2 regions of the Achromobacter seleniivolatilans genome follow, and region 2 is predicted to be linked to the other one. Evidence: riboswitches for the same ligand, from Rfam matches in the RefSeq annotation. Region 2 holds a riboswitch; the other holds the start of a gene.
The links. A riboswitch is a leader RNA that binds a small molecule or an ion and turns the genes downstream of it on or off. The one in region 2 is predicted to bind glycine.
Positions count from the first base shown of each region.

Region 1 (15,894 bases), 1.3 Mb from region 2:
CTGGTGGCCTTGCGTCACCCCGCACTGATCGCCGCGCTTGCGATGCATTCCGGGCCGGTGGTGGGTGATGCCCACAGCGCCACCGGCGGCATCGGTACGATGCGGCGCGGCAGCGTCAAGCCCTTGCTGCCCTTGCTTGAAGGCGTGGCGGACCCCGCCGTGTTCAAGCTGGGTATGCCCGCCATGATTCTGCAGGGGCAGTTGGACCCGGCAGTGGTGCCGCGCAATGCCAGGCAGTTGTTCGAACAATTCCGGGCATTGAACGACCTGCGCCCGGAAGATCTTCCCGTTGAACGCGTGCTGGGCCTGGGCACCGAAAAGGCGTACCGGCGTGTAGACATGTTGCAAGGCCGCAAGACAATACTGCGGTTGTGCGAGATCACCCGCGTGGAACACGCCTGGAGTGGCGGCGACGCAGCGGTGAAATACCACGCGCGTGGCGGGCCGGACGCATCTGCGCTGATCTGGCGCTTCTTTCAGGGCTTGCGGCGCACGGGGGCCGTTTTGCCGGATTCGTAGGCTATTGTTCGTCAATCGGGAATGGACATGTCGGGCCCGCAAGACCAAAAATCGGCAGAGGGCGGCGGTAAGATCGCGGCATTCCCGAGACCCCTCCGAGCCCAACGCTGCTCAGTCTTGGCTAGCCTTTTTGGAATATTTCAACATGTCCCTATCCATCTACCAGGTTTCCGTGCCCGCCTTCGTCCGCGGCTTGACCGTGCTGGCCACGCTGTTGGAAAAAGCCGCTGCCCATGCCGATGCCGCAGACATCGATCCGTCCGAACTCATCAATGCCCGTCTGGCCCCTGACATGTATCCGCTGTCGGGGCAGATTCAGCGTGCAAGCGACACGTCCAAGTTCGCCATCCAACGCCTGTCGCAAGGCGAGGCGCCAAAATTTCCTGACGAGGAAACGACGTTCGAACAGTTGCAAAAACGGATCGCGGACACCATTGCATACGTGCAAAGCGTGACGCCAGATCAACTGGACGGATCAGAATCCCGCAAGATCGTTTTGAATGCCGGGGAATTCAAGCCCGAATTCAATGGCGCCAGCTACCTGCTGACTTTTGCGCTGCCCAACTTCTACTTTCACGTCACGACCGCCTATGACATCTTGCGCAATGCAGGCGTGAAAATTGGCAAGTTCGACTTCCTGGGACCGTTCGAACAAGCCAGCCAGGCATAAGTTTGGCGGCACGCCAAGGCGGACAGGAACCCTTGAGTTCCGGTCCGCAGGCACTGCTTATTTTTTTGCAGCGTCGCCGCAGCCGGACATGTCGCCCATTTTGGCCATGTTCTGCTGGATTTCCTCGGGCGATAAATCGGTCTTGTGCGTAGCAATGGACCAGCGGTGGCCAAACGGGTCCACCACCTGGCCATAGCGGTCACCCCAGAACATGTCTGCGGCCGGCATCGTTACCTGGGCGCCTGCGTCTACCGCCTGCTGCATGGCGGCGTCTACGTCGTTCATGTACAGGTGCAGCGTGACCGGCGAGCCTTTTAGCGCTTTGGGTCCCAGGCTGCCCCATTCCGGAAAATCATCCATCAGCATCAGTACGGAATCGCCAATGCGGATAGCGGCGTGCATGACTTTGCCGTTGGGGCCTGGCAATCGTGCCAGCTCTTGGGCGTTGAAGGCCTTTTTATAAAAAGCGATAGCATCCGACGCGCCTTCGCACACGATATGCGGTGTGAGCGTGTGCATGCCTTCGGGAATGGGCTTGTTTGAAGGGGTGGCCATGGTGTGTCTCCTAAGGTGGGCAATGACTGCACGGATAAGAGGGGCGGCCACCCGCGCTGCGGTTCAGGCCGTCCTGACACTACGACGAACGGGAGGTGCCGGTTTCGACACGCCGTCCAAAAATATTTATCGAACAGGGACGGGCTTATTTCGCGACCAGTGTGCTGAAGCCGCCCCAGCACATGCGCTTGAAATCAAACACGCCTTCGCAGGACATGCCTGTCAGCCGGGGGTCTTCCATGACTTTGGCGTTGATCCGGTCGCGTTCGGCCTTGTTCGCGTACAAGATCCACGCAAACACGACGGTCTCGCCTTCGCGCGCGCCGGCGGCCGCCGTGAACGACCCGAAGCCTTCCCGGTCAATGTCATCCGCCACGCATTCGCGGTAATCCAGCGCCCCGTACTCCAGCCAGATTGCCTTCGCCTGCTCTGCCATTTTTGTGTACGTCGGCAGGTTTGCCTTGGGTACGCTTAGCAGGTAACCATCTATATATTTTTCCATCGATGTCTCCTTGGACCCATGTTGTTTTATCCGGTGACGCAACGCCCGCGAGCCGGGTCTGTACCGTGTTTGCCACCGTCCGGCGTGAGGCCGGTAGATGTCACTTTATCGGGGTTGGCCGGCAATTCAGATAGGGGATTGCGACATTCCTGCGGGTGCGAAGTTGGCGGCAACGGCACGACGGCGTTCCGGAATATCTTCAATAAATACTGCGGCATGTCGCCCGTTGGCTATCGCGAGCGTTATCAATAGCGCGGGTCGTACGGCACGATCTCCGGTCTTCGTGCGGCATAAATCGCCGAATTGCTTTGAATTCGCGATATCTTTTTCAGCAGCGATTGCTAATTCTCAAACATAAATTATAAAAATCTTGCCAAATGTTTCGTAGGTTTTAGACTAGGGTTTTCCCTTATCGATGTTCCGTGTGTGCCGCGCTGACCGCGCGGTATTGGCTGGGGATCGACACTCTTGAATCTAGAAACTATGACGATTTCCCGCTTCAATATTGGCAACTTATCTATTGCAACCCGGCTGGCGCTGGGGTTTGGCGCCGTGCTTGCGCTGTTGCTGGCTCTGACGGGCCTGTCCCAATACGAACTTACGCACATTGGCCGTATCAACCAGACGATCACTCAAGACACATGGACGAAGGCAAACGCCATTGCGACCATCGATGTCACCACGCGCGCCAATGCGCGGACCAATCTGGAATTGATCGTCAATACCGACCCCCAGGCAGCCGCCAAACTTTTCCAGCGTGTAGACGCTAACCGCCAGGTGATCGATCAGGCGCTGGCGACAATGCGGCCGTTTTTTGATACCCCGCAGGAACGCGAAACGCTACAGACGCTGGAAGCTGTGCGCGGCCGCTATGTGAAATCGTTCCAGGCGGTGGGCGCGTTGCTGAAAAGCGGCGAGCGCGAGGCGGCGCGTCAGCGTCTGCTGGATGAAACGCTGCCTATTCTGGATAGTTTGCAGGACCGCATCATCGAGATTTCCAAAATTCAATCTGCGGAAATGACCGAAGCCGGCACCGCCAGCCAGAAAGTGATCGATGACGCAGGCCGGATGAACCTGGTCTTGTCGGGCTTGGCTTTAGTCCTTGGCGCTTTCTTCGCATGGCGCGCCGCCAAATCCGTGACAGGTCCTCTCGCTCAAGCGGTCACCGTGGCGGAGGCCGTGGCGCGGGGCGATCTGGGTCACCCCATTGAAGCGCGGACCAAGGACGAGACGGGCCGCCTGATGCGCGCGCTGCACGACATGCAGGAAAAACTGGCTGATGCGGTCCGCAGCATACGCGCGGGGTCGGAAACGATCTCCAGCGCCTCGGGCCAAATCGCGGCCGGCAACACCGATTTGTCCAGCCGTACTGAACAGCAGGCGGCGTCCCTGGAAGAAACTGCTGCATCGATGGAGGAGCTGGCATCAACGGTGAAGCAGAACGCCGACAATGCGCTGCAAGCCAATCAGTTGGCCGCCAGCGCGTCGGCCATCGCGCAGCGTGGCGGCGTTGTCGTATCTGCTGTGGTGAACACCATGGGCGACATCTCTGCCAGCTCGCGCAAGATCTCCGAGATCGTATCGGTGATTGACGGCATCGCCTTCCAAACCAATATCCTGGCGTTGAATGCCGCAGTGGAAGCGGCGCGTGCGGGCGAACAAGGCAAGGGCTTTGCCGTCGTAGCGGGCGAAGTGCGTTCGCTTGCGCAGCGCAGCGCGCAGGCGGCGCGTGAAATCAAGCAATTGATTGAGCATTCTGCCGGCCGGGTCAGCGAAGGTTCCACTCAAGTGGAAAACGCCGGTGCAACGATGCAGGAAGTCGTGGCATCAGTGAAACGCGTGACCGACATCATGGGCGAGATCGCGGCGGCATCGCAAGAACAAGCCAGTGGCATTGATCAAGTAAACCGCGCCGTGTCGCAGATGGACGAGGTGACTCAGCAGAATGCCGCCCTGGTGGAAGAGGCTGCGGCCGCCGCGGGTTCCATGCAGGATCAGGCGCGCGAGCTGGTCAGAGCCGTGGGGGTATTCCGTCTGGCAGAAGATGTCCGCCATCGCGATGCCGTTGGGCTTCCCGCTCCGGGCCGCAGGACGTTGATGCTGACGTGAAGGCGGCGCGTCTGCTGCGGCGATAGCGGATCGCATGGGCAGTCGCGCCGGTCAGGCCTTGCGTGATGTTCAGGCGTCAGGCAACGCCATCACGTAGTTTGCCCAAGGCCACGGCAATGTCTTCCAGAACCGGACCCCAAGTGTCCGGTTCACATTGCCGGAACAGGCGCACCGACGGATACCAGGGCGTGTCGCCGCGATCCAGCAGCCAGCGCCAGTCGGGCACAAAGGGCAGCATGACCCACGCTGGGCAACCCAGCGCGCCAGCCAGATGCACCGGCGACGAATCAACCGACACCAGCACGTCGAGCAGTGTGAGGATGGCGGCGGTGTCGTCAAAGTCACGGATTTCATCGCTTAGCGGCACGATGTTCATGCCTGCGGGCGGATCGCTTGCCTGCGCGGCGGCGGGCCCTTTTTGCAGGGCCACGAACGTCACGCCTTGCTGCGCCAGCGGCGCCAAGTCTGATAGCGCGAGAGAGCGTCGCGCATCGTTTGTGTGCGTCGGCCGGCCTGCCCAGACCAGTCCCACCAAAGGCCGTGGCAGCGATGCCAGCCGCTTTTTCCAGTGCTCAACGCGGTCTGGATCGGCGCGTAGATAGCGGGTACTGACAGGCAAGTCACTCAATTGCAGACCGAGCGCCATGGGCAGGCTCATCAGCTCGCAATGGCAATCAAAGGCAGGGGGGATCATGCCCAAACGGATGATCTCGTCGAACCCTCCGCTGCGTGCGGCAAGAGGATAGCTTTCCGGATTGACTTCCAAGATGACCCGGGCGCCGCTGCGCGCACGTGCCTGCGCGACCAGACGCAGGAACTGGAAGGTGTCGCCGTACCCTTGTTCGTCGTGGATCAACAGTGTTTGACCGGCGATGGATTGCCCGTCCCAGCGGGGCTTCTGTACGTGGCGTCGCAATAACGCCGTGTGTGTCAGCTGGTAGCGGAAGCGGTACTCGCGCCAGCCTGCGTCGAAGTCACCTTGCAACAGCATGACCTCGGCCAGATCGAAGCGCGCATGCAGATCACCTGGCACCGTGCGGGCGACCATCTCCAGAATGGTGCGCGCCTCATCCACCTTGCCTTGCGGGCGCAGCGCATGCACCAGCAATTTCCACAGGACGATCGGGCCGGAGCCTGATGCCAGCGGCTGACGCAACATGGCCTCGGCCTCGGCGTAACGCTGCGCTTGCAGCAGGGCTTGCGCCTGCGTTCGCAAGGCTTCCAGGGCGGCGGCATCTGGAAGGCCGCCGCCCGTCATCGTGCCGGCAGGGACTGCCGCCGTGTTCAGGCCTTGCGCTTCAAGGTGGCGCAGCAAAGCGTGCTCGATTTTCGCCAGATTCTGATAAGCGTCCTTGAACTGGGGATCGATCTCGATCGCCCGCCGTACCGACGCCAAGGCCTCGTCATGGAGGCCATCGTCACTGAGTGTCAGCGCAAGATTGCTGAGCGCCTGCGCGTAATCGGGGTTTAGTTCCAACGCTCGCCGGTAGTGCGTTTGCGCTGCCCCGCCATTCCCCAGACGCTTGTAAGTGTTGGCCAGATTATTGTGCGCATCGGCGCTATCCGGCAGCAGCTCTGCCACTCGCTGCAAACACTCCAGACTAGCTTCGAGCTTGCCAGCCTCTTGCAGAATGATGCCCAGGTTGTTCCAGGCGCCGACCAGCTTTGAGTCGGACGCGATCGCTCGGCGGGCGAAACTCTCGGCCTCTGGCAGTAAGCCTTGCTGGCGGCACATTTCGGCCAGATTGCTGCAATACAGAGCGGGCGCAATTGGAGACCGGCAAGCCTCGCGCAAGTGGGCAATCGCCACGTCCGCCTGGCCATAAGCGTGCGCCATCAATCCCAATAGATGCCTGGCATCCGTCTGATCTGGGGCCACGGCCAATACCCGCAAGCAAAGTTGCTCGGCTTGAGGCGCCTGCCCGGCATTCCAATGGGCATAGGCTTTATTCAATGCGTCGGGAATCGTCAGCGTATTCGCGACAGGAAAGTTGTTTTTGCTCAAGAAAGAGCTCCACGGCTGGGGCGCAGGGGTAGGGGAGCGCGCATTATCGTTCAATGCGGCTTGGTGGCGCAGCGAATTGTGCGCCGAGGGTTCTCTTTAACGTGTGCACCGACGTTTCCCGGCAATGCGGGGCTCAGCCGTTTCATTGCAAAATGCAGTCTGCCTCTATTTCCCTTCGCCATACATGACGTCAATTCAACAGGTTCATGACCTCTTTTCCAGGTTCGGTGAACTCCGTTCGCAGCCGCAAGACCTATGGCGCGGCGATATCCCGCTGCCCAAAGTCTTGGCCGAGTTCTACGAACGCGTCGGCCCCTGGGGTGCGACCTACCATGAGAACGTCGGCCCGGTTGGTATTGCGTTGGCCGAGACAAACATCAGTTTTCCGCCACTGCATCGGCTGTGGGCGCTTCAGGCGGGTTACCGCTGGGATGCGTCAAACGGGCAGCGCGTGGCAGATTGGCAGGACAACTGGCTAGTAATCGCTGACCAGAATGCCGATCCGTTCATTCTGGATACTGCAAGCGGCCGAATCCTGCACGCCATTCATGGAACGGGAGCGTGGGACCCGGGCGAGATAGCGCCAGACCTGTACACACTGGCGGCTGCCCTGGCCGCAATCGGCGTGGTATGCCTGGATGCGGATGAAGACTGGCGCGATGACGACTGGGTAGTCAAGCCGCAGCACCGGGCGCGCGCACTGCTTGAGGTGACTCAAATCATGGGCAGCGCAGACGACGCCGGTAATTTGCTGGATGTGCTGGAGTTGTAGGCGTGGCGGGTTAAATAGTAGATCGACTGATATACCAGTTCTAAGTGCTATCTCGGTATGGCATTGCGCTAAATTCTCAATGTTTGAAGCGCGAAGTGTTATTAACCTGATCTCCGATTTCCACATTTCTCTGTGAGGGGATGGTCGGAAATTAGAGTGTTTTTCTAATGGTCGTCGATGCGCTCGTTGCGGTAATCATGGGTTAAAGATATTCAAAGTTTTTTGTGGGTTATCATCGGCGCGCTAATTAGTGCGTTTCGTATGAAAACCGGATCGGGCGATGCCCGAAGTTAAAAAAGCTTGAATATAAAAATCCGATATGACGACCCAACACGTAGTCTCGAGTTTTACGCTGCAAGATCAGATTAGTTCCAATAACACCCGATACAGATTGAAGCTCCAGCCTTTGGCGGCGGCTGTGTTGCGTGCAATGGCTCCGGCATGGGCTATTGGAAGCGTCCTGCTGTTGAGTTCGGCGATGGCGCAGGCAACAGTGATCGGCGATGGCATTTCATTGCAGCTTCCCTTTGATTCTGTGGATGATGCGCCGATATACATGGCTGGCGGGTCGCTGATCGCGGCGGCCGATGTGGACCTCTCACCGCTACAAAGACTGATTTTTCAAGCAGGCAAGCTTAGTACCGTTGCTGCGGATACTGGCGCGCAATTCAACATACGCGCGCCAGCCTTGGATATTTTTGGCACGGCGCAGTTTGGTGCCGCTGGCCATGCCGGGCTGGTTGAATTGTTCGGTGGCGGACTGGTTAACGTTGGCCCGCAAGCGGCCTTGCGTGTAGAGGCTGGCATGTTGCGCAACGCGTCCGGGCACGATGTGCTGAGTCAAATCACGAGTCAAGCAACGGAGACTTACATCGGGCCAGCTGGCACGTTGGAATTTCACGGCGGATCGGCATATATCAAGAATCTGCAAGGTAGCGGAATGCTCGATATCGGAGCCGGTTCACCCGAAACCCTGACCATTGAGGAAGGCAATTTCTCAGGCGGAATATGGGGCGGCGCAAAGTTGAACAAAGTGTCGCCTGGCACTCTTGTGCTGTCCGGTAGTAACGGCTTTAGTAGCGCAGTTACGGTTTCCGCTGGAACTTTGCAAATTGGCGGTAACGGACAGTATGGTAGCCAAAGAGGCGGGAATGTTATCAACAATGGCAAACTTGTCTTTGATCAGGCCCAATCCGGCATCGCGGGAGATCTTTCGGGCACAGGCAGTATCCATGCCAAGAATGGCAGTTTTGTTAGCTTGCGGGGTGCGAATACGTACAGCGGCAGCACGACCATTGATTCTGGTTCTCAAGTCTTCATTGCCGGCGCCTCCAATAGCAATAGCGCTGGGCTAGGTTCGGGCGAGGTTATTAATAACGGGCGCCTCAACGTTCAACGTGAAGGCGATACTCGCTTGGACAACCTGATTTCGGGTTCTGGTGAAATTTATTTCAATGGCACAGGGCGGTTGACGTTGACGGCCAACAATACCTACGCCGGCGAGACTCAGGTTTCGAACGGGGGCACGTTAGAGTTCGGCGACGGAGGTTTAACAGGTAGCGCAGGCACGGGGCGATTGGGTGGCGCTTCAGGCGCAACATATATCTTCAATCGCAGCAATAACTTTCTGGTTGAGAACGATATTGGGTACTTTGGCGGCAGCCTGGTCAAGAAAGGCGCAGGCCAGATGACTGCGTCGGGCATTTTGGGGGGTGGGCAAGGGCGTGTGGATATTCAGGAAGGCGCACTCAGGATACTGAATAACGCTGCGCCGACGATGATTTCTCCGGGGACGATCAACGTGCAGGCGGGGGCGGCGGTCATCTTTGACAACTCCGAACTCCTGTTGCTTGCAGAAAATCTGACGGGGCAGGGTGGCCTCAAAAAGACCGGTACGGCAAGATTTACCTATTCGGGCGATGGTTCGGCATTCTCGGGTGCAAGCGTTGTCGAAGGCGGCGAGCTGTACCTGTCGAACGGGATGCTAGGCGGGACCGTGACAGTGAACACGGGTGGACGCCTGCAGGGCGACGGTCGCGTTGGGAGCACACAGGTGCAGTCCGGGGGGATGCTGGTTAGTTCGGGCTATAGCAGATTGTGGGTCGATGGCGACTTGACGCTCAAGGATGGCGCTACGTTCCGGTACTACCTGGGCACTGCGGGGGCGACAGCTGGTACTCCGGGTACCACAGGCAGGACACGGGCGACCGGAGATCTCGAACTGAACGGCAAGCTGCAAGTCCGTGACAATGGGGCGCCAACGCTCGGCTATTACCGCATGTTTACTTACGGTGGGGCACTGCGCGGAACGGGGCTGACTTTGGACACGATCCCCGCCGGTCATAGCCGCGACCAATTCTCGATTGACACCACCCAATCTGGTTTTGTGGATCTGCGTGTGACGCCCGCAGGCAGTCCCGATACCTTGCTCGTCTGGAAAGGCGGCTCCGGCACCTGGGGATCGGACAGCATGCAATGGCAGGCGGATGGCCAGGCAAATTGGGCTGGCCTGTGGGGCGCTCAGCATGCGGTGTTCAAGGACACCGCAGGTACCGTTTCTGTAGCTGGCACTCAGACATTCAAAGGGCTGCAATTCGTATCTGACGGTTGGCAAATCGGTTCGCATAGCAATGGCGGTGTCCTGCAAACTGCCAACGACGGCAGCGAGCTGCGTGTGCTCGATGCAACGTCCGCCACGATCAGCACGCCGATCCAAGGCAGTGGTGCGGTGGACAAGACGGGGCGGGGAACGCTGGTATTGACAGGCACCAATCTGCACAGCGGCGGTACACGCCTAAGTGAAGGCGTTTTGAGTGTGTCTCGGGATGCGAACCTGGGCGCAAGTGCAGGGGAATTGGTCTTCAATGGCGGTGCCTTGCGCGTGACGGGCCAGAGTTTTGCGCAGACGTCCCGATCAATTCAATGGGGCGCGCAGGGCGGTGGTTTTGACATTGATGCAGATGGCCACGTTTTCACGGTCAACCAAGCCCTGGTGGGTAGCGGCGATTTGGTCAAGGCGGGCGCGGGAACATTGGTGCTGGCTGGGGCAAACGCCTATGGCAACACGCAAGTCCAAGCAGGCACGCTGGTAGGCAATACCGATTCGATCCGAGGCCAATTGCGCAACGATGGGACGGTAGTGTTTGACCAAGCTCGCGATGGGTCTTTTGGTGGAGACATTTCGGGCGCTGGCCAATTAAAAAAGACGGGGGTTGGCAATCTGACCTTGACAGGGGTTAGCGCTCAGAATTGGCGTGTGGATAGGGGAGCGCTTGTCGCTTCTGCGGGCATGCTGGCGGGCAACGTCGATCTGGCTGCGATGGGCGCCTTGCATCTAAATGCGGCGCAATCGTCCAATTTTTCAGGGGTCGTTTCGGGTAATGGCGCGGTGACCAAGCTGGGCGCTGGCATGCTGTCGCTGACTGGCGATAGTTCGGCATTTTCGGGGACGACGGCTGTCGACGAAGGCGTGTTGTCCGTCGGTATCAACGGGCAAGGCAAGCTGGGCGGTACGGTAACCGTGGCGCGCGATGCGGCATTGCAAGGCACGGGCACGGTGGGTACGACCGTTGTGCGGACGGGCGGCATCATCGCGCCCGGTAACTCCATCGGCACGTTGCACGTGGCAGGCGATTTGACGCTTGAATCCGGATCGGTTTACCGGGTGGAAGCAGACCCTCAATCGGACCGCAGCGACCGCATTGTTGTCAGCGGCACGGCAAACTTGGCAGGCTCCGTTTTGCATGTGGGACCGGACGGAAACTTGGCAGGCGAGCGCACCTATACGATCCTGACAGCGAGTCAGTTGAACGGCACGTTTGCCTCCGCGTCATCATCGTTCGCGTTTCTGACGGCCAATCTGGGTTACGACAACCAGGCTGTCACCTTGCGTCTTGACCGTAAAGGGATGCCGGCGACGCCGAATACGCCTGACTCTCAGGCTATGCGCTTTGCGGATGCGGCAAACACGTCGAATCAACGTGCCACGGCCAATGCGCTAGACAGTATGTCTGGGGCTGATCCGCTCTATCAATACGTGCTGACGTTGCCGGAAGGCGCGCCCGCCGCGGTGTTCGATAATCTGTCTGGCGAGGCGCACGCCAGCGTTGTCTCCAGTTTGAATAACGTTGGCAGTATCGCGAGAAGCCTGCCTTTCAAAAGTCTGCGTGCCAATCTTGACGCAGGCTTGGCGCCAGGCACAGCAACGGCACAGGCTGGCGTGGGTAGTCCTCTGAAGGCCGCATTACCTAGCTCGGCAGCACAACCCGCATGGGCGGAGCTGGTCGGTAATTGGCAAACGCTGAATGGTGACGGCAATGCGTCGCGTGTGGATCAGCGCACTGGAGGTGTGTTCGTTGGCGCTGATCACGCCGTGGGCAGAGGCTGGCGATTGGGAGGTGCACTGGGTTACACCGACAGTCGAGTTCGCGTGGATGCCAATTCGTCCAAGGCCGATGCGGACAGCTACAGCGCCATGATCTACGGCGGCAAAGCTATCCAGGCAGGGTCGGGCAAGCTCAATTTTCTTGTGGGTGCGGGATACACCTGGCACGACATCTCCACGACGCGCAATGTCGCCGCGGCTGGGCAATTGCAAAAGCTGACGGCGGATTATGGCGCCAGTACCAGCCAGCTTTTTGCCGAACTGGGTTATGCCGTGCCGATAGCGGAGCGCGCGCAGTTGGAACCCTTTGCGGGGTTGGCATGGTCAGATACCCGAACCCGGGGCTTTCAGGAGTCGGGGGGGATTGCTGCATTGAGCGGTGAGGGCAGCCGCAACAGCGTTACCACCACGACATTGGGGTTGCGCGGCCAGACCGCATTCTCCCTGGGTACGACGGAAGGAAAACTCCGAGCGGCAGCAGGCTGGCGCCATGCTTTTGGCGATGTTGAATCGCGCGCGCGCCTGGCGTTCGATGGCAGCCAACCCTTTACTGTGTCAGGCGCCCCGCTGGCTCGCAACGCGGCGTTCACGGAATTAGGGCTGGATGTGGCGGTCTCGCGATCGGCAAGCATCGGCATCACGTATAGCGGCCAGTACGGTGGCGGCAATCGTGAGAATGCCGGCACCGTGGGCGTAACGTGGCGGTATTGATAGCGTTAGAGCGGCAAAGCCCGCTCCACGCTTCCCGCCAGAATTTGCGCCGTCGCGGCCGACAAGGTCCAGCCTAAATGCCCATGCCCGGTGTTGTAGAACACGCCGGGCCGCTTGCCCGGCCCGACGCGCGGCATCATGTTTGGCGTCATCGGGCGCAGGCCGCACCACGGGACGACGCGTGACGTGCGGATCTGGGGGAAGTGTTTGCGGGTCCAGTCGATCAACGGTTGCACGCGCTCGGCCCGGATGTCCATATTGAAGCCATTGAACTCGGCGGTGCCCGCCACGCGGAAACGGTCGCCCAGACGGCTGGTGACGATCTTGGCGGCTTCATCCAGCAGACTGACGCTGGGGGCGGCGGCCTGGCTTTGATCGTCGTCCAGGTGCACGCTGATCGAGTAGCCCTTGACCGGATAGATGTTCAGCGTGTCGCCCAGTTGCCGGGCAAACTGGCGGCTGAGAGCACCCGCGCAGACAACGATGGCATCGGTCTCATGCTGTTCGCTTTCGGCGCCGCCGTTGCGCCGCACATCCAGCACATAAGGGCGGCTGTCGCGGCTGATGTTGCCAATGTCGGCATCGTGGACAAATTTGACACCGCGGCGCTCGCAGGCGCGCGCAAGACCGCTGGTGAATTTGTGTATGTCACCCGTGGCATCGGACGGCGTGTAAAAACCGCCATAGCAGTCCGTGAGCAATGCGGGTTCGATATTGCGCGCTTCCTGGCTGGACACGGCATAGCGTTCCAGGCCGCCTTCTTGCAGTAGTTTGTTGGCACGGTCGGCCGTCTTGAAGCTGGCGGCGTCGTGATAAATGTGCAGGATGCCGCGCCGTTCCAGGTCGAAGTCTATGCCTTCGTCTTCCGCCATTGCATACAAGTGCTGGCGCGCCTCAATGGCGAGCCGGGTGGTGTCGATGGTGTTTTGGCGATAGTTGGGAATCTGCCCCATGAATTGCGCCAGCCATGAATACTTGTGCCAGCTGGGCTTGGGGTTCAGCAGCAAAGGCGCATTTTTGCGCCACATCCAGCGCAACCCTTTCAGGACGGTGGCGCTGCTGTTCCAGACTTCGGCGTTGCTGGCCGACAACTGCCCGCCGTTGGCGTAAGACGTTTCCATGGCGGGGTAGCGCTGCCGGTCGTAAACGGTGACTTGGTATCCCAGCTTTGACAGGGCGTAGGCAGACGTGACGCCGGTGATACCGGCGCCAATGATGGCGATGCGGGGCATGATGGCTCCAGATTGAGTGGCCACGGCCATTCTTGGCCGCAGCACCCCATCTGTCTCTGTACCTGAGAGCTTCACTCGCTCGCGCTGATGGCGGCGGGTTCCCCTTCGGTGGGCGCGCATGGCGCCTCTCTCCAGATTGTCTAGACTCGCGCAGTCCTGTTGCCTGAGAGTTTCCGGGGCGGTTGCTCCGTCGGCGCCGGCCGCAGGGGCCAGTCTCTTCTGCGCGGTTGTGAATCGACCCGAGCAGCATAGCCAAATTTACGCCGATGTTCGTTAAGGGTTAACGCTAGGGGAACAGCTGCCGCGTTACGATTCCACCCGGTGCGCCGCTTTCCGGACCGACGCGCGCCGCTTCAATCAGATCATTAAAAAGAACCCGTTTTGGAATGAAATCGATGCGCCGCCGCTTTATGGTTAGAACTGGGATTGCGATGTTGATGGGCATGGTTTGTGCAGTTGCGCAGGGCGCGGCAGCTTCGCAGCCTGCCGATCCGGCACTGGACGCCGTGGTGGATCAGGCTGCACAAGCGGCCATGCAGGAATTCGGTATCCCCGGGCTTGCCATCGCGATCACGCATCAAGGCAAGCAACGCTTCTACAACTATGGCGTGGCCTCGCGGCAGACGGGGGTAGCGGTCACCAGCGACACTTTGTTTGAACTGGGCTCGATCAGCAAAACCTTTACGGTGACGTTGGCCGCCTATGCGCAGGCAGAGGGCAAACTGGCCTTGAGCGATAGTCCGGCAAAGTATGTGCCGGAGCTTGCCGGTAGCGATTTTGCAAAGCTGTCACTGGTGCATCTGGCTACGCATACGGGAGGCGGTTTCCCCTTGCAAGTGCCCGATGCGGTCAAGGACCGCGCGCAGCTGATGGCGTACCTGAAAGCCTGGAAGCCGCAGTACGCAGCGGGTACGCAACGCACTTACGCCAACCCCAGCATCGGCATGTTGGGCATGGCGACGGCCAACGCCATGAAGCAGCCGTTCACCACCGCGATGGAGCAGAACCTGTTCCCGAAGCTCGGGCTGTCCAGCACCTATATCGATGTGCCTGCCGCAAAGATGGCTTCCTATGCGCAGGGCTATAACCAACAGGATGCGCCGGTGCGCGTCAACCCGGGCGTGCTGGCCGCCGAGGCTTATGGCGTGAAGAGCAGCGCGCGCGACATGATCCGTTTTGTCGACGTCAACCTGGGGCGGACCGATGTGGCGCCGCTGTTGAAGCAGGCGGTTGCGGATACGCATGTCGGCTATTACGAGCTGGGCGATATGACGCAGGATTTGGTGTGGGAGCAGTATCGGTATCCGGTGACGCTTGCCTCCCTGCTGTCCGGCAACGCGGGTTCGATGAACAGGCAGAGCCATGCCGTCGTCGCGCTGAACCCTCCGCTGGCGCCGCAATCCGCTACGTGGATCAACAAGACGGGATCGACAAATGGATTTGGCGGCTATGTGGCGTTTGTGCCGTCCAAGCAGTTGGGGATTGTGATTCTTGCCAACCGCAACTACCCGAACGAGGCGCGAGTGAAGCTGGCTTACCGGATTCTGGGCGAATTGGACCGGTAGCAGGACCCGGCCGCATTCTGATTTTGTGTTTGCATGATTGCTGGTACACAGAACAAAATCGACCGCATCCTGCCGCACGCCGTTGCGGCCCATTCCCTGACAGGAGTTCCCATGAGCCTTGCCCCCGCTACCGAAACCTTGGCCGACCTGCGCGTGGACGGCGTCCGTCTGTGGCAGTCTTTGATGGATCTGGCCCGGATCGGCGGTACAGAAAAAGGCGGTGTGTGCCGTCTGGCATTGACTGATCTGGACCGGCAAGGACGCGATCTATTCGTCAGTTGGGTCGAGGACGCAGGCTGTGAGGTGCGCGTGGATGCCATAGGCAATATTTTTGCGCGCCGTCCGGGGCGCAATAACGCCTTGCCTGTGGTGATGACGGGCAGCCATATCGACACGCAGCCTACGGGCGGAAAGTTCGATGGCAATTATGGTGTGCTGGCCGGTTTAGAGGTGATGCGCACGTTGAATGACGCCGGAGTGCAAACGGAAGCGCCGCTTGAATTGGCTGTGTGGACCAACGAAGAGGGCTCGCGCTTTGTGCCCGTGATGATGGGGTCCGGCGTGTATGCGGGCGCGTTTACGCTGGAGCACGCGTTGTCACAGCAAGACCGCGAAGGAGTGAGTGTGCGCGAGGCGTTGGCCACGGTTGGCTATGACGGCAAGGCTGCGGTGCCGCCGGCGCAAACCGGCGGCGTCGGCGCGTACTTCGAGGCGCATATCGAGCAAGGCCCGGTGTTGGAAGCCGCAGACACCGTTATCGGCGTGGTGACGGCGGCGCTGGGCCAGCGCTGGTACGACGTGGTGCTGACCGGTGTCGAGGCGCATGCCGGTCCGACGCCCATGCCGCTGCGCCGCGACGCCTTGCTCGCC
Region 1 covers NZ_CP132976.1:428,379-444,272, forward strand. The annotation lists gene RAS12_RS01970 (extracellular catalytic domain type 1 short-chain-length polyhydroxyalkanoate depolymerase) at 1-519, shown strand, start outside; gene RAS12_RS01975 (DUF1993 domain-containing protein) at 665-1,189, shown strand; gene RAS12_RS01980 (VOC family protein) at 1,247-1,744, opposite strand; gene RAS12_RS01985 (DUF1428 domain-containing protein) at 1,890-2,246, opposite strand; gene RAS12_RS01990 (methyl-accepting chemotaxis protein) at 2,715-4,355, shown strand; gene RAS12_RS01995 (tetratricopeptide repeat protein) at 4,432-6,360, opposite strand; gene RAS12_RS02000 (hypothetical protein) at 6,545-7,132, shown strand; gene RAS12_RS02005 (hypothetical protein) at 7,737-7,976, opposite strand; partial or broken gene RAS12_RS30990 (autotransporter-associated beta strand repeat-containing protein) at 8,073-8,438, shown strand; gene RAS12_RS02010 (autotransporter domain-containing protein) at 8,547-12,227, shown strand; gene RAS12_RS02015 (D-amino acid dehydrogenase) at 12,233-13,459, opposite strand; glycine riboswitch at 13,500-13,600, opposite strand; glycine riboswitch at 13,601-13,691, opposite strand; gene RAS12_RS02020 (hypothetical protein) at 13,746-13,904, opposite strand; gene ampC (class C beta-lactamase) at 13,855-15,024, shown strand; gene RAS12_RS02030 (Zn-dependent hydrolase) at 15,136-15,894, shown strand, end outside.
Region 1: linked by a shared signal. The riboswitch ahead of RAS12_RS02015 (D-amino acid dehydrogenase) and the one ahead of gcvT (glycine cleavage system aminomethyltransferase GcvT) in region 2 are both predicted to bind glycine.

Region 2 (15,894 bases):
GCTGAACACGTTCATCAGCATTGCCGAAGACTTTGGCAAAGCCGCCAAGGGCGTGCCGGCGAAGTAAGCCAGCCGATTCAACGGTCAAAAAAAACCCCCATCGTTTTTATTCGATGGGGGTTTTTTATCGCCTGAACCGCCCGGTTTGCGCCGGACGGTTTCCACTAGCGCTTACGCGTAGGCTTCGATCGGCAAGCAAGCGCAGATCAGGTTGCGGTCGCCATAAGCGTTGTCCACACGAGCCACCGGCGGCCAGTACTTGGCGTCGCGCAGCGAAGCCACCGGGTAGGCGGCTTGCTGGCGCGGGTAGTCGTGCAGCCATTCTTCGGCCAGCAGCATTTGCGCGGTGTGCGGCGCGTTCTTCAGGACGTTGTCCTCGCGGTCGCGTTCGCCACGCTCAACCTGGGCGATCTCTTCGCGGATCGAAATCATTGCCTCGACAAAGCGGTCCAGCTCGGCAATGCCTTCGGATTCCGTCGGTTCGACCATCAAGGTGCCCGCGACCGGGAAGCTCATGGTGGGCGCGTGGAAACCATAGTCCATCAGACGCTTGGCGATGTCTTCGGCGCTGATGCCGCTGGTTTCCTTGAGCGGACGCACATCCAGAATGCACTCGTGCGCCACGCGGCCGTTGCGGCCCGCGTACAGCACCGGGTAATGGTCGCGCAGGCGCGTAGCGATGTAGTTCGCGTTCAGGATCGCGACTTCGGTTGCGCGGCGCAGGCCGTCAGCGCCCATCAGCGAGATGTACACAAACGGAATCGGCAGAATGCCAGCCGAACCAAAGGGCGCGGCCGAAACCGGACCCACCTTGGCGTCGCCAGGCAGCTTGCCCTGCTCGTTCACAATGCCCGGCAGATATGGCGCCAGGTGGGCGCGCACTGCCACGGGACCCACGCCGGGTCCGCCGCCGCCGTGCGGAATGCAGAAGGTCTTGTGCAGGTTCAGGTGGGACACGTCCGAACCGAACTTGCCCGGCTGCGCAACGCCGACCATCGCGTTCATGTTGGCGCCGTCCAGGTAGACCTGGCCGCCCGCCTTGTGCACCAGATCGCAGATCTCGGTCACGGCTTCTTCGAACACGCCATGTGTGGACGGATACGTGATCATCAGCGCGGCCAGCTTGTCGCCAACCTGCTCGATCTTGGCGCGCAAGTCGGTCAGATCGACGTTGCCGTTGGAATCAGAAGCCACCACCACCACGTCCATGCCAGCCAGTTGGGCCGAGGCAGGATTGGTGCCGTGCGCCGACGACGGGATCAGGCAGATGTTGCGCTGATGCTGGCCGTTGGCCTGGTGATAACCACGGATGGCCAGCAGACCAGCGTATTCGCCCTGCGCGCCCGAGTTGGGTTGCAGGCTGATGTTGTCGTAGCCGGTGATCTCGCACAGCGCGTCCGACAAGCGGGTGATCAGCTCGTTATAGCCCTGGCTTTGCGACGCGGGCGCGAACGGGTGGATCAACGCGAACTCGGGCCAGGTGATGGGGATCATCTCGGCCGTGGCGTTCAGCTTCATGGTGCACGAACCCAGCGGGATCATCGTGCGGTCCAGGGCCAGATCCTTGTCGGCCAGACGGCGCAGGTAGCGCAGCATGTCGGTTTCGGATTGCACGCTGGAGAAGACCGGGTGCGACAGGATCGCACTTTCACGCGCCACGCCAGCGGGGATACCGCCAGCAGCCGCGGCGTCCAGCGCGTCAATGTCGAGTTCGACATCATCGCGTTCCAGGCCGGCGGCAAAGACATTGACCAACGCTTGCAGGTCTTGCACGGTCACGGTTTCATCCAGCGACACCGCCAGACGCGCGCCGTCGACACGGCGTAGGTTGATGTGCTCGCAATCGGCGGCGGTCAGGATGGCCGGGGTGGTCGCGCCCGTTTCCAGCAGCAGCGTATCGAAGAACGTGTCGTTGACGACCTTCACGCCCAGCTTGACCAGCTCGGCGCGCAGGATCGCGGTGCTGCGCTGCACGCGCTCTGCAATGCGGCGAATACCCGCGGGACCATGCCACACGGCGTACATACCGGCCATCACGGCCAGCAGCACTTGCGCGGTGCAAATGTTGGACGTGGCCTTTTCACGGCGGATGTGCTGTTCACGCGTTTGCAGCGCCAGACGCATAGCCGGGTTGCCTTGCGCGTCCTTGGACACGCCGACCAGACGGCCAGCCATGTTGCGCTTGAACGAGTCCTTGCATGCCATGAAGCCAGCGTGCGGGCCGCCAAAGCCGAACGGCACGCCAAAGCGCTGTGCCGAACCGATGGCAATGTCCGCGCCCCATTCACCCGGAGCGGCCAGCAGCGCCAGCGCCAGCAGGTCAGTGGCGCAGGCAACGACAGCGCCTTGCGCATGAGCGGCTTCGGCCAGCTTGCGGTAATCAGATACAGAGCCCGTGCTGTGCGGGTATTGCAGCAGCACGCCAAAGCACTCGGGCAAGCCTTCGGCCTCGTCGCCCACCGCGATCTCGATGCCCAAGCCTTCGGCGCGCGTGCGCACGACTTCCAGGGTCTGAGGATGTACGTGGCGCGAAATGAAGAACACCGGGCTTTGCGACTTGGCGCCGCGGCGAGCCAGCGTCATGGCTTCGGCAGCAGCGGTGCTTTCGTCCAGCAGCGAGGCGTTGGAGATATCCAGCCCGGTCAGGTCGGCGACCATGGTCTGGTAGTTCAGCAAGGCTTCAAGACGGCCTTGCGAGATTTCCGGCTGGTACGGCGTATAGGCCGTGTACCAGGCGGGATTCTCAAGAATATTGCGCAGCACGACGTTCGGCGTCTGCGTACCGTAGTACCCCTGGCCGATGTAGTTGCGGTAGACCTTGTTGCGGCCCGCGATCTGCTTCAGTTCGGCCAGCACATCGGTTTCGCTGCGCGACTGCGGCAGCGCCAACGGGGCTTGGCTGCGGATCTTGGGAGGCACGACTTCTTCGATCAGAGCGTCCAGGCTGGCGCTGCCAATCACGCGAAGCATGGCGGCCTGGTCGGCGTCGGAGGGGCCGATGTGGCGGGGAAGAAAATCGGTATGGGTGTCTAGGGCGCGCGACATGGGGGGATCTCGGGGGTAGCGGGTGTCCGTCCAAGGGCGGACGGTAGTGCGTCTGGCAAGGCGGGCGCGGGACGAGGGCCGCGCGCCCGCCTTGAGCCGGATTAGCCGTTAGCGACGGCTTCGTAGCCGGCAGCGTCCAGCAGCTTGTCGGCGTCGGCGGCGTTGACCGGCTTGATCTTGTAGATCCAGGCGGTAAAGGCCGATTCGTTGATCAGGTTGGGGTTGTTTTCCAGCTCTTCGTTGAAGGCGACGATTTCGCCATCCACGGGCGCGTAGATGTCGGAGGCGGCCTTGACCGACTCAACAACACCTGCAGTTTGGCCAGCGGACAGCTTGGCGCCAACCTTCACGTCGCCAACGAAAACCAGGTCACCCAGCTGATCCTGGGCGGTGTCGGTGATGCCAACGACGAACACGTCGCCTTCGGCTTTGACCCATTCATGGGATGCGGTGTACTTGCGATCGGTGGGCAGACTCATGGGAACTCCTGAGGGTATACGGGTAGGTGAATGGTGTTGCGCGCCTCGCGCGGGCGTTCCTGGCCCTGACCGGGCCGGCGCTCGCGCGAAGCTTCGAGTTTACGAGTGTTCGACGGCTTTGCCGTTACGGACGAACGGCAGTTTGCAGACCAGGGCGGGCACCCACTTGCCACGGATGTCGACCTCGGCGGTGTCACCCGGACGCACACCTTGCGGCAGGCGGGCAAAACCGATCGACACACCCAAGGTGGGCGACATGGTGCCGCTGGTCAGCTCGCCCGTGCCGGCCGCGGTACGCACGGCCATATGGGCGCGCATGACGCCGCGCTCTTGCAGTTTCAGGCCGATAAAGGTGGCGGGGGTGGCGAACTGTTCCAGCGCGTCGCGGCCGATAAAACGGCGGTCGGCGTTTTTCAGCGACACCGTCCAGGTCAGACCTGCCTGATCCGGCTGGGTCAGTTCATCCATGTCCTGGCCGTACAGATTCATGCCGGCTTCCAGGCGCAGCGTGTCGCGCGCGCCCAGACCGGCGGGACGCACGCCTTGGGCAACCAGGTCGCGCCACAATTGCACAACCTCGGTTGCGGGCAGCACGATTTCAAAACCGTCTTCACCGGTGTAGCCGGTACGAGCAACCAAGGTCTCATCGGCGACGCGGGCAGCGACAAACGGGGTCAGCGGTTCGGTAGCGGCTTGCCAGGCAGGACGCGCGGCCCAGACCTTGGCCCGGGCGTTCGGGCCTTGCACGGCCACCATGGCCAGGTCGCGGCGCGGCGTGATGGCGACGTCGAACTGGCCCGCCTGCTTCACGCGCTGCATCCAGGCGATGTCTTTGTCGGCCGTGCCAGCGTTGACGACCACGCGCCACTCATCGGCAGCGAAGTAATAAATGATCAGGTCGTCGATGACCCCGCCCTGCGGGTTCAGCATGCAGCTGTAGAGCGCTTTGCCAGGCACCGTCAGCTTGGCCACGTCGTTGGCGACCAGGCGTTGCAGGAAGGCGAACGCATCGGGGCCAATCACGTCCACGTTCAACATGTGCGACACATCGAACATCCCGGCGTCCTGGCGCACCGCGTGGTGCTCCTCCAGCTGCGAACCATAGGCCAAGGGCATATCCCAGCCGCCGAAATCGACCATTCGGGCGCCAGAGGCGATATGTTCTTCGGCCAGCGGGGTGCGTTTGAGGGTTGCGGACATGCGCGGGAACTCCGGGACGGCAGTAATGCCAGGGTTACGGAATGCCGGTCGTAATAGGCGCAATGCGCCCGCACGGCTACGGCTGAATCTTCCGCCCCTCTGTCCTTTTGCCTGAGAGTTGCCCCGCGTAGCGGGTTTGCACCTTCGGCGCCTGGGCTGCTCGCTTTGTCCCTAGTTCAGGGGCGGCGCCAGGTCTCTCCAGAGTACTGTTTTGCCTTATCCACACGGTAAAAACCGGGACGGGGCAAGCATGTGCGATATCGGTTACCTGAGCGATTCTGGGCGAATTGCGCCTTCGGCGGCGACCCTGATAAAAGGCCGCTCTCTCCCGCAAACATGCATGACAGCGGCGCCAAGCATACAACGAAAACAAGCACCGGAAAAGCAGGATTTCCCGGGGCTAAATGCCCGGGAAGCGGCGTCAGGCCTACCCCAGCGCCGTATCCAGCAGCATCATCAATACAAAGCCCAGCATCAGGCCGCAGGTTGCATAAACCTCATGGCCCTTGCGGTGCGATTCGGGAATGATCTCGTGGCTGATGACAAACAACATGGCGCCCGCAGCAAAACCCAGTCCCCACGGCAAAAGCGGCGCAGACCAACCGACAATGGCCGCACCCAACACAGCGCCCAAGGGTTCGACCAGGCCGGACAACATGCCCAGCGCCACCGCGAACGCACGTTTGTAGCCAGCGGCCAGCAAGGCTACGGCCACGACCAGCCCTTCGGGGATGTCCTGAATGGCGATACCGGTTGCCAGCGCCGTGCCCCGGACGGGATCACTACCGGCATAACCCACGCCAATCGCCAACCCTTCCGGCAGATTGTGCAAGGTGATGGCAAACACGAACAGCCAGGTGCGGCGCAGCCGATGGGCTTCAATGCCTTCGCGGCCTTTGATGAAATGTTCGTGCGGCAGCGTGCGATCCATGAGCAGCAAGACCGCAGCGCCCAGCAATACGGCGGCGCCCACCGTCAGGCCGGCGCCCCAGGGGCCATAGCCCAACTCACGACCCGCAGCGATACCAGGGGCCACCAACGAAAACGCGCTGGCGGCCAGCATCACGCCGGCGCCAAAGCCGAACATGCTGTCTTGGACCTTCTGCGGGATCGTTCTGGCAAAGAGGATGGGCAACGTGCCCAGCGCCGTGGCGCCAGCGGCCACCAGCCCGCCCAGCAGCGCATCCGCGACGTGCGGCGCGCGCACGTCCAGGTACGCCCACAGCTGATGCAAGGCCAGGCAAGCCACCATGACGGCCAGCGTCCACACACTGATGCTGGTCGCCGCTGGCCGCACGCGATGTCGGCTAAACGTGTTCATAGGCCGCTACCCTCCTTCGAGAGATGCGCTCAGCCCTTAGCAGCCGCGTAGCGGCGAGCCACTTCGGACCAGTTCACAACGTTGTAGAACGCGCCGATGTATTCCGGCCGGCGGTTCTGGTACTTCAGATAGTAGGCGTGTTCCCACACATCCAGGCCCAAAATCGGCGTGTTGCCCTGCATCAGAGGGGTGTCCTGGTTCGCGCTGCTCTCCACCACCAGCTTGCCGGCGGGGGTCACCGACAGCCAGGCCCAGCCGCTGCCAAAGCGGGTCAGGGCGGCCTTGGTAAAGGCGTCGCGGAAGGCGGCCAGACCGCCCAATTCGGATTCAATGGCGGCTGCCAGCGCGCCATCGGGCTCGCCGCCGCCTTCAGGCGACATGACGGACCAGAACAGGCTGTGGTTGGCGTGACCGCCGCCGTGGTTGCGCACCGCGCCACGGATGGCTTCGGGCAACTGGTCCAGACGCGCCACCAGGGCTTCGACGGGTTCGCCGGTGCTGATTCCGGCGCTGTCCAGCGCGGCGTTCAGGCTGGTGACATAGGTTTGATGATGCTTGGTGTAGTGGATCTCCATCGTCGCGGCGTCGATGTGAGGCTCCAGGGCGTCATAGGCGTATGGCAGGGTCGGAAGGGTGTAGGCCATGCATGTCTCCGGTGGACCCGCCCTCCCGGTGGAGGGCGAAAGTCAATAGCGAAAACATAAATGATATGTATTTTTATTTAATATCACAATGGCAGCGTTTCAATTCGTGCCATAGCGCTCTGCTATGGCACCGCAGTTGCCCTGCTTACAACGCTTTGCCGCAGGCCACGCCCGAGGCCCAGGCCCACTGAAAGTTATAGCCGCCCAGCCAACCCGTGACATCCACGGCCTCGCCAATGAAATACAGCCCTGGGGTGGTCTTGGCCTGCATGGACTTCTGATCCAGCCCGCGCGTGTCCACTCCGCCGCGCATCACTTCGGCTTTTTTGTAGCCAGCGGTGCCGCTGGGCACGAGCGACCACTGATGAATATCTTGAGCCAGCCCGCGCAACGTCTTGTCCGGGGCATCCGCCAGGCGCAGCGCCGCCAGACCGGGCTTGCCGCCCTGCTCTGCCAGATGCAGCCAGCGGTCGGCAAGGCGTTTGGGCCACAGCCCCGCCAGCACCGTGTGCAGTTGCTGCCGGTTGCCCGATTTGGACGCCAGCAGCTCTTCGGCCAGATCACGGCCGGGGGCAAGATCCACCACAATGGGTTCGCCGGGCTTCCAATAGCTGGATATCTGCAAAATCGCCGGGCCGGACAGGCCACGGTGCGTGAACAGCAGGTCTTCCAGGAATTCGCCGCGCGTCTTGCCCTGCCCCGTCTGCAGATTGACTTCCAAGGCCACGCCCGACAACTCGGACAGCGGCTGCCACATCACGGGATCAAAAGTCAGCGGCACCAGCGCGGGCCGGGGTTCGACCACCTTCAGGCCAAATTGGCGCGCGATTTTCAGGCCAAAGTCGGTGGCGCCCAATTGCGGGATTGCCATGCCGCCCGTTGCCACCACCAGCTTTGCGGCGCGTATCGAACCCTGGCTCGTGCGCAGTTCAAAACCTTGCTCGCCATGGGCGATCTCGGTCACCGAACAGCCCATGCGCCATTGCACCTTGCCCGCGTCGCACTCGGCACGCAGCATGTCGATAATGGATTCGCTGGAATCGTCGCAGAACAGCTGGCCGCGATGCTTCTCGTGCCAGGCAATATGGTGACGCTTCATCAACGCCAGAAAGTCCTGCGGCGTATAGGCCGACAGGGCAGACCGGCAAAAGTGCGGATTTTCAGATAGAAAATTGGCGGGTCCGGTCCCGATGTTCGTGAAGTTGCAGCGGCCGCCGCCAGAAATGCGGATTTTCTCCGCCAGGCGTTCGGCATGGTCGACCAGCACCACGCGCAAGCCGCGCTGGCCGGCTACCGCTGCACACATCATGCCAGCGGCGCCGGCGCCGAGTACGGCTACATCAAACATCAGAACTCCAGACCCGCCAGGGATCAGTCTTCGATCAGGCAATCAACGTAGTAGCGCTTCTCGCCATCCGGACCCAATTCGTCGGCCAGGCCGTGAATATAGGTTTCGAAGCCTGGGAAGCGTTCGTTGAATTCGCGGGCAAATTGCAGGTACTGCACGATGGTGCGGTTAAAGCGTTCGCCCGGGATCAGGAGCGGAATGCCCGGGGGATACGGCGTCAGCAGCACACCGGTCACTCGGCCTTCCAGCTTGTCGATATCAACGCGCTCGACCTCGCGGTGCGCCATGCGGGCAAAGGCGTCCGACGGCTTCAACGCCGGCACCATGTCGCTCAAGTACATCTCGGTGGTCAGGCGGGCCACGTCACGCGAGCGGTAGGCTTCGTGGATCTCTTGGCAGAGATCACGCAGGCCCATGCGCTCGTATCGGCGATGTATCTTGCAAAAGTCCGGCAAGATGCGCCACAGCGGCTGGTTGCGGTCGTAGTCGTCCTTGAATTGCTGCAAGGCGGTCAACAACGTGTTCCAGCGGCCCTTGGTGATGCCGATGGTGAACAGGATGAAGAACGAATACAGGCCGGTCTTCTCGACGACAACGCCGTGCTCGGTCAGGTACTTGGAGACCAGCGCGGCCGGGATACCGGTTTCGCCAAAGCTGCCCGACATATCCAGCCCCGGCGTAATCACCGTAGCCTTGATCGGGTCCAGCATGTTGAAGCCTTCGGCCATTTCGCCGAATCCATGCCAATGGTCGTTGGATTCCAGAATCCATTCGTCGCGGTTGCCGATGCCTTCGGACACCAGACGGTTCGGGCCCCAGACCTTGAACCACCAGTCGTTCTTGCCGAACTCGGACTCCACCTTGCGCATGGCGCGGCGGAAATCCAGGGCTTCGCGTATGCTTTCCTCGACCAGCGCGGTGCCTCCGGGCGGCTCCATCATGGCAGCGGCCACGTCGCAAGACGCGATGATCGCGTACTGCGGGGACGTGGACGTGTGCATCAGATACGCTTCGTTGAAGACGTTGCGGTCCAGCTTGCGGGTCTCGGACTCTTGCACAATGATCTGCGAGGCTTGCGAAATGCCAGCCAGCAGCTTGTGCGTCGAGTGGGTCGCGAACACCATCGCGTCCTGGCTGCGCGGGCGGTCAACGCCAATGGCGTGCATGTCCTGGTAGTACTCGTGGAACGAGGCGTGCGGCAGCCAGGCTTCGTCAAAGTGCAGCGTATCGACATAGCTGCCAAGCTGCGCCTTGATCATTTCCACGTTGTAGATGACGCCGTCGTACGTGCTTTGCGTCAACGTCAGAATGCGCGGATTCTTGTTCACGGCTTCGCGCGCGAAGGGGTTGGCTTCGATCTTCTTGCGGATGTTGTCCGGGTGGAACTCTTCCAGCGGGATCGGGCCGATGATGCCCAGGTGGTTGCGCGTGGGGCGCAGAAACACCGGGATCGCGCCCGTCATCGTAATCGCGTGCAGAATCGATTTGTGGCAGTTACGGTCCACCACAACCACGTCGCCGGCGGCCACGTTGGCATGCCACACGACCTTGTTCGAGGTCGAGGTGCCGTTGGTCACGAAGTAGCAGTGATCCGCATGAAAAATGCGGGCGGCATTCAATTCGGACTCGGCGATGGGGCCGGTATGGTCCAGCAACTGGCCCAGTTCGTCCACGGCGTTGCAGACGTCAGCGCGCAGCATGTTTTCACCGAAGAACTGGTGGAACATGCGGCCCACGGGGCTCTTCAGGAACGCCACGCCACCGGAATGGCCCGGGCAGTGCCACGAGTACGAACCGTCTTGCGCATACTTGACCAGCTCGCGGAAGAACGGCGGCGGCAACGAGTCCACATAGCTGCGGGCTTCGCGGATGATATGGCGCGCCACGAATTCGGGGGTGTCCTCGAACATGTGGATGAAGCCGTGCAGTTCACGCAGGATGTCGTTCGGAATGTGCTCCGATGTGCGCGTTTCGCCGTACAGATAGATGGGGATGTCAGCGTTGCGAAAGCGCAGTTCGCCGATGAACATGCGCAGGTTCTTGATCGCGCTGGCCACGTCCTCGGGCGAGTCCACGTCGAACTCTTCATCGTCAATCGACAGGATGAAGGCGCTGGCGCGGCTTTGCTGTTGCGCAAACGAACTCAGGTCGCCATAACTGGTCACCCCGATCACCTCGACGCCCTCGGCCTCGATCGCAGCTGATAAGGCACGAATACCCAAACCGGACGCGTTCTCTGAACGGTAGTCCTCGTCGATGATGAAAATGGGGAAGCGAAATTTCATGCAGGCGCTCCTGGGGGCAAGGCGAAACGGACGCGTATAGCGGCGCGAGTGTACTGCGAGTAAAAAACCGTCCGATGACAGACGGCGCGAGCACCCGCCGGGCGGCGGGAATGGCCGAATTGTAGGGCCGTTTTTCTTACAGTCCTACGGGAAATCCCCGAAAAGGCGGGCACAGCCGTTGTCATCACGCCAAAAGCCGGGGCTTTCAGCACAGAGACAGCGGCCGCGACGGGGAGCAAACCTAGCGGATGGTCTGGGCCTCGCCGGTCTGCAAGGCGGAGGTGAAGAGCTCGAAGTAGGCCGGAATGGCCTCAGCGGACCCGTAGCGGATGCGCCGTTCGACCTTGGCGATAGCGCCAAAACACACCTCGGCGCCTGGTTCGCCGCAGACCAGCACAACCGGATCTTCGTCGTCGCAAACCTCGTACAGCCCGCCATGCGCGCGGCGGCCGACCTCGTAGAGATAGGCGGCAGCGCCAACGGTTTGCATGGGAGTAAGCGGCAACGTCCCGAGATGGGCGGCCTCCAGCGCGTCATCCAACGCGTGGACGCTGGACAGGGAGTAGTCCAGCACGGCGCCGGTGGAACCGGCTGCCTGTACAAAGTCTTGCGCGGCGTCCGCCACACGCGCCACGAATTCGTCTTGAACTTCGTCGCGCTTGGCGTCCTGGTTTATCTTGAGGAAACCGAACATCAGTGGCTCCTTTGTGAAAACCGCAAGCGGCAATGAATCCATTATAGGCAGCCCTCCCCCTATACTGCCCAAACTTCCCGAACCGTGCCGTATTCCCAACACTTGCCGAACATGCCCAACAACCTTGTCAGACGTCTGACCGCCCTGGACGCCGCGTCCCTGCGTCAATTGCGCCTGGATGCGTTGGTAGAAACCCCCGAATCGTTCGGATCAAGTTACGAAGAGGAACACACGCTGACACTGGAAGACATCCGGGGCTGGATTGCGCCACTGGATGACGGCGCAATGTTTGGCGTATTCACAAACGGCACACTGGCCGGCATGGTGGGCGTGGGCCGCCAGCGCAAGCTGAAGATGCGCCACAAGGCGCATATTTGGAGCATGTATGTGGCGCCGGCAGGACGCGGCCAAGGGCTGGGCCGCTTGCTGATGCACGCGGCGATCGCGCACGCGCAGACCATGCGTGGCATCCGTCAGGTGCAGTTGAGCGTAACGTCCAACAACATGGCGGCCGCCACGCTTTATGCCAGTCTGGGGTTTGCCGAGTACGGCCGGGAAATCGAAGCCCTTTGCGTCAACGGTGAACTCTACGATGAAACCCTGATGGCCCTGGCGCTGACCGGAAAATAGTCAGTTGCCGCCCGAGCGCCGGCGAGCGCCATACGCGCACACCTGATTGCGGCCGCTGTCCTTGGCCTTGTATAGCGCCTGATCGGCGGCCTTGATCACTGCATCCGGCGCGCGCAAGGCGTCGCCGCGCTCGGCCACCCCGATGCTGACCGTCACGCGCAGCGGCCGCGAACTGCGCCCGCCACGTGCGCCGCCACGCCGGCGTTGTCCGACCTGATCGGCCTTGGGCCGGGCAGGCTTGTCCCGCAGACGCATTTGATAGGCCTCGATGGCCCGCCTGACGCTTTCCAGGTGCGGCATGCTTTCGGCTGCCGTTTTGCCAGGAAAAATCAGCGTGAACTCTTCTCCGCCGTAGCGGTAAGCGTGGCCACCGCCCGGCACGCGCCGCAGCTGCGATGCGACCATGCGCAATACCTGATCGCCCACATCGTGGCCATGCGTGTCGTTGAACACCTTGAAATGGTCCACGTCGGCCATTGCCAGCGTATAAACCCGGCCCATGCGCTGCAAGCGTTCGTTCAGCGCGCGCCGGCCCGGCAACCCGGTCAGCTCATCGCGAAACGCCATGTGGAAGCCTTCATGCGCCAGAGAGATACACAGCGCCGTCAATGCCGCAGCGGACATCAACGCCAATTCGATGGGATGCTCCGCGCCGCGCGGCAAGGCCCACGCCATGCAGACGAAGCCCAGCCACTGGCCTGCCTGCTGCGGGCGTCCATAGCGCAACAGCAGCAGAGTCAGCGTCAAACCGGTCGCCAGCAGCGCGACCAGCGCTTCAACAGGCACACCCAGGCGCGCCAGCTTGCCCTGCAAGGCCAGCGTGCCAAATACGTCTATCAACCCTTCTTTGCCAATCAGCGCGATGACCGCCGCGCCCGCTGCCATCAGCGCGATGCGCGCGGCCATGTCCAGCAACATGCTGGATCGCTCGGACCACAGCGCGTTGATGGTGTAAATCAGCGACCACCAGGCCAGCGCCGGGCCCAGCGCCCAGGGCGCCTGCCGCGCCAGCGTCGGCCAGACCGCCGTGGCAACCAGCACGCACAGCATGAGCGCCATCGTCTGCGAGCGTTGGTACATCAGGCAGATGGCCGCCCCGATCAGGGCCATGACCCATGGCACGAACGGGACGATCAGCGTCAGCGCCGGCGGCCATTCGCGCCACAACAGCAGGCCCACCGCGGCGGCCACCGGCAGCGCGGGATAGAACAACAGGGGCAGCCAGGGAATATGGGGGTAACGCACGGGTCGGGGCCTTGCTCCGCTTGCAGAGATGACGTCGCCAAATCGGCAAACATATATATCCTTTTTACGGACGCGGCGGGGGGTTCTTTAGCGCGGCGGCCCTTACCGTGCAAGGCGTCAGGGCCATGATATGTTTCCCAACTGGTCCCAAAGGAAAGACCCCATGCAGATCCAGGTCAATATTGATGTGCCGGTGCAGTACCGGCCGGTGTCAGCCGCTGACTTCGAATCGCTCTTGGCGATACGGATAGCAGCCATGCGAGAAAGCCTGGAACGGCTGGGCCGATTTGACCCGGAGCGGGCGCGTTCGCGCCTGCAAAAGACCTTTGAGCCGGAGCGTACCTGGGCGATCAACCAAAACGGCCAATGCGTGGGGTTCTACGCCCTGCGCCCGGATGGCCAGGACTTGAGGCTGGACCATTTGTATATCGTGCCCGCGGCCCAGGGGTTGGGACTGGGCGGACAAGTCCTGCGGCACATTTTGCAAGACGCCGACAGCCGAGGGCTGCACGTGCGCGTGGGCGCGCTGCGAAACAGCGATTCCAACCGCTTCTACCGGCGGCACGGATTTGTGCAGACCAGTGAAAGCGAATGGGATATCGAGTATCTGCGCGCGCCACTGCGCGCAGAATGACGGATCAGGTGCGCGGCAGCGTGACGCCGCGTTGCCCTTGATACTTGCCGCCGCGGTCGGCGTACGAGGTCTCGCACACTTCGTCGCTTTCCAGGAACAGCATCTGCGCGCAGCCTTCGCCCGCATAGATTTTGGCCGGCAGCGGCGTGGTGTTCGAGAATTCCAGCGTAACGTGGCCTTCCCATTCGGGTTCAAGCGGGGTCACGTTGACGATGATGCCGCAACGGGCGTAAGTGCTTTTGCCCAGGCAGATGGTCAGCACGCTGCGCGGAATACGGAAGTATTCAACCGTGCGGGCCAGAGCGAACGAATTCGGCGGAATGATGCAGACATCGCCCTTGAAGTCCACGAACGAGCCTTCGTCGAAATTCTTGGGATCGACGATGGTGGAATTGATGTTCGTGAAAATCTTGAATTCGTCGGCGCAGCGCACGTCATAGCCGTAGCTGCTGGTGCCATAGCTGACAATACGCCCGCCATTGGCAGTGCGGACCTGGCCCGGTTCAAAGGGGTCGATCATGCCGGTTTCGGCCTGGCGGCGGATCCAGCGGTCGCTTTTGATGCTCATGGTGGGAATGGTGCTAGGGGATGAAATGGACTTCATTTTATCCCGAGCGCGGTGACCCTGCCCGCAGAGGCGGCAGGACGGGTTTGTCCCGCCCCGCCGGCCCGCCGTAAATCAGTTCCCCCAGAACGTCCGGTACACCAGCGCAATGCCGTTGACCGAGCCGCCCTTCAGGTCGACCGACAGCCCTCGCGCCAGCCGGTAACTGGCCCGCCCGACAGTGTCGCTGCCAGCCAGCGCCTGCTCGACGCTGAGCGTAATGCCATTGGCAAACGACTTGCTGGCCACCAAGAACTGGGTTGCGAGCTGGCTGTCGCTGTCCCGGTTGATGTCGCCTGCCACCGTGCGGTCAGGCAGGATGCTGCCGGAACTGCCGATATTGCCGGTGCGCACGCTGACGTCATCCAGGCCGAACTGCTTGTAGAACGGCTGCCCGCCCCCCAGCAGCGCCGTGCCAACGGACACCAGCAAGGCGGCGTCGCTGCCGCTTTCATCCGGCCCGCGGCCCAGCAGCAGCCAGGACAGCTTTTCCACGTCGCTGACGTCTGGGTAAGACACCAGATCGATCCGCGGGCGCTGGGCCGTGCCCACGACCTTGACGCCCGCCTCGACCTGTTCGCCGGTGCGCAAGGCTTCGATATCCAGAAGCGGGTTATCCAAACGACCCTGGAAGGTCAGCGTGCCGCGGCTCAGGCGCAGTTTCTGGCCATAGGCTTCAATCCCCCCGCCCCGCGTACGCAGCGCGCCCACGCCTGTCAGCCGGCCGTCATTCAGCAGAATTTGAATGGAGCCCAGCAGCCCGGCGTCCAAGCCCATGCCGGTGATGTAGAAGCGCGGACCCATGTCGAATTTCAGGTTCATGCTGGTTTGCAGCGGTGTGGAGACGGCAGTGGGGTCCTGCCCCGCCCGCACCACGCGCACATCGTCATCCAGCGACGGCACCCCTTGCAGGATCTCCAGGCTGAACCAGCCCGCGTCGGCTTTCAGGTCGCCCACGATATCGATCCGGGGCATGGCTGCCTTCAGGTCGATAGTGCCGGACACCATGGCGTAGCGGTCCGAGCGCTGCAAGGCCGGGAAACGGTACAAGACCAGGCGGATGTTGCCGCCGCCTTCCATGATGTTCCACTGGCCCTTGGCCTCGGCGTACCCGCCCTTGGCCTCCGGATTGGTCGTGATCCATTCCTTGGTGCGCCATTCGGCGGGCATGACCCGCAGCGTCGCCGGAAAACGCAGGCTGTCCAGCACCAGCTTATCGCCGTCCAGGCGCGCGGACAGAGTGCCGTCGATCAGACGCACCCCGTCGTCAATACGCACAACGCGCAGCTTGTCGCCCCGGATATTGCCGCTGGCGGACCATTTCCCAGCAAGCGTTCCCTGCGCTTCCAGATTGGCTTTCAGTGTGCCGCCGACTTCCATCGAATCGCCCACGAACAGGCTGACCCACGCCAGGTCGGCGACGTCGGCGTCCAGCTTGGCGCGCAAGGGCTGACGCGAATCCAGCGACATGCCGCCTTTGGCATCGACCAGCAAGATCGCTGTGGCCGACGCATTGACGGTGCCCATCGTGTTGGTGGCCAGATTGATCTTGGCATCCAACCTGCTGGCATTGGCGGCGCTAGGCGTGGCCGTCACGTCCAGCACCAGCGCCTTCACGCCCAGCGGGATGGGAGGGTCGCCTGGAATCAGCAGGTCGCCATCACGCCGGGAAACGCGTGCCTTGCCCGCCAGCCGGCCGTCAAAGGTCAGATCCCACAGCACATCCAGCGCAATACGGCGCTGCCCTTCCGGAATCATGGCGTTC
Region 2 covers NZ_CP132976.1:5,781,735-5,797,628, reverse strand. The annotation lists gene RAS12_RS26295 (DUF945 family protein) at 1-67, shown strand, start outside; gene gcvP (aminomethyl-transferring glycine dehydrogenase) at 172-3,045, opposite strand; gene gcvH (glycine cleavage system protein GcvH) at 3,147-3,524, opposite strand; gene gcvT (glycine cleavage system aminomethyltransferase GcvT) at 3,624-4,724, opposite strand; glycine riboswitch at 4,814-4,936, opposite strand; glycine riboswitch at 4,970-5,065, opposite strand; gene RAS12_RS26275 (ZIP family metal transporter) at 5,152-6,045, opposite strand; gene RAS12_RS26270 (superoxide dismutase) at 6,075-6,689, opposite strand; gene RAS12_RS26265 (BaiN/RdsA family NAD(P)/FAD-dependent oxidoreductase) at 6,835-8,037, opposite strand; gene RAS12_RS26260 (arginine/lysine/ornithine decarboxylase) at 8,061-10,322, opposite strand; gene RAS12_RS26255 (hypothetical protein) at 10,564-11,016, opposite strand; gene RAS12_RS26250 (GNAT family N-acetyltransferase) at 11,128-11,646, shown strand; gene RAS12_RS26245 (GGDEF domain-containing protein) at 11,647-12,891, opposite strand; gene RAS12_RS26240 (GNAT family N-acetyltransferase) at 13,055-13,525, shown strand; gene dcd (dCTP deaminase) at 13,530-14,093, opposite strand; gene RAS12_RS26230 (translocation/assembly module TamB domain-containing protein) at 14,205-15,894, opposite strand, start outside.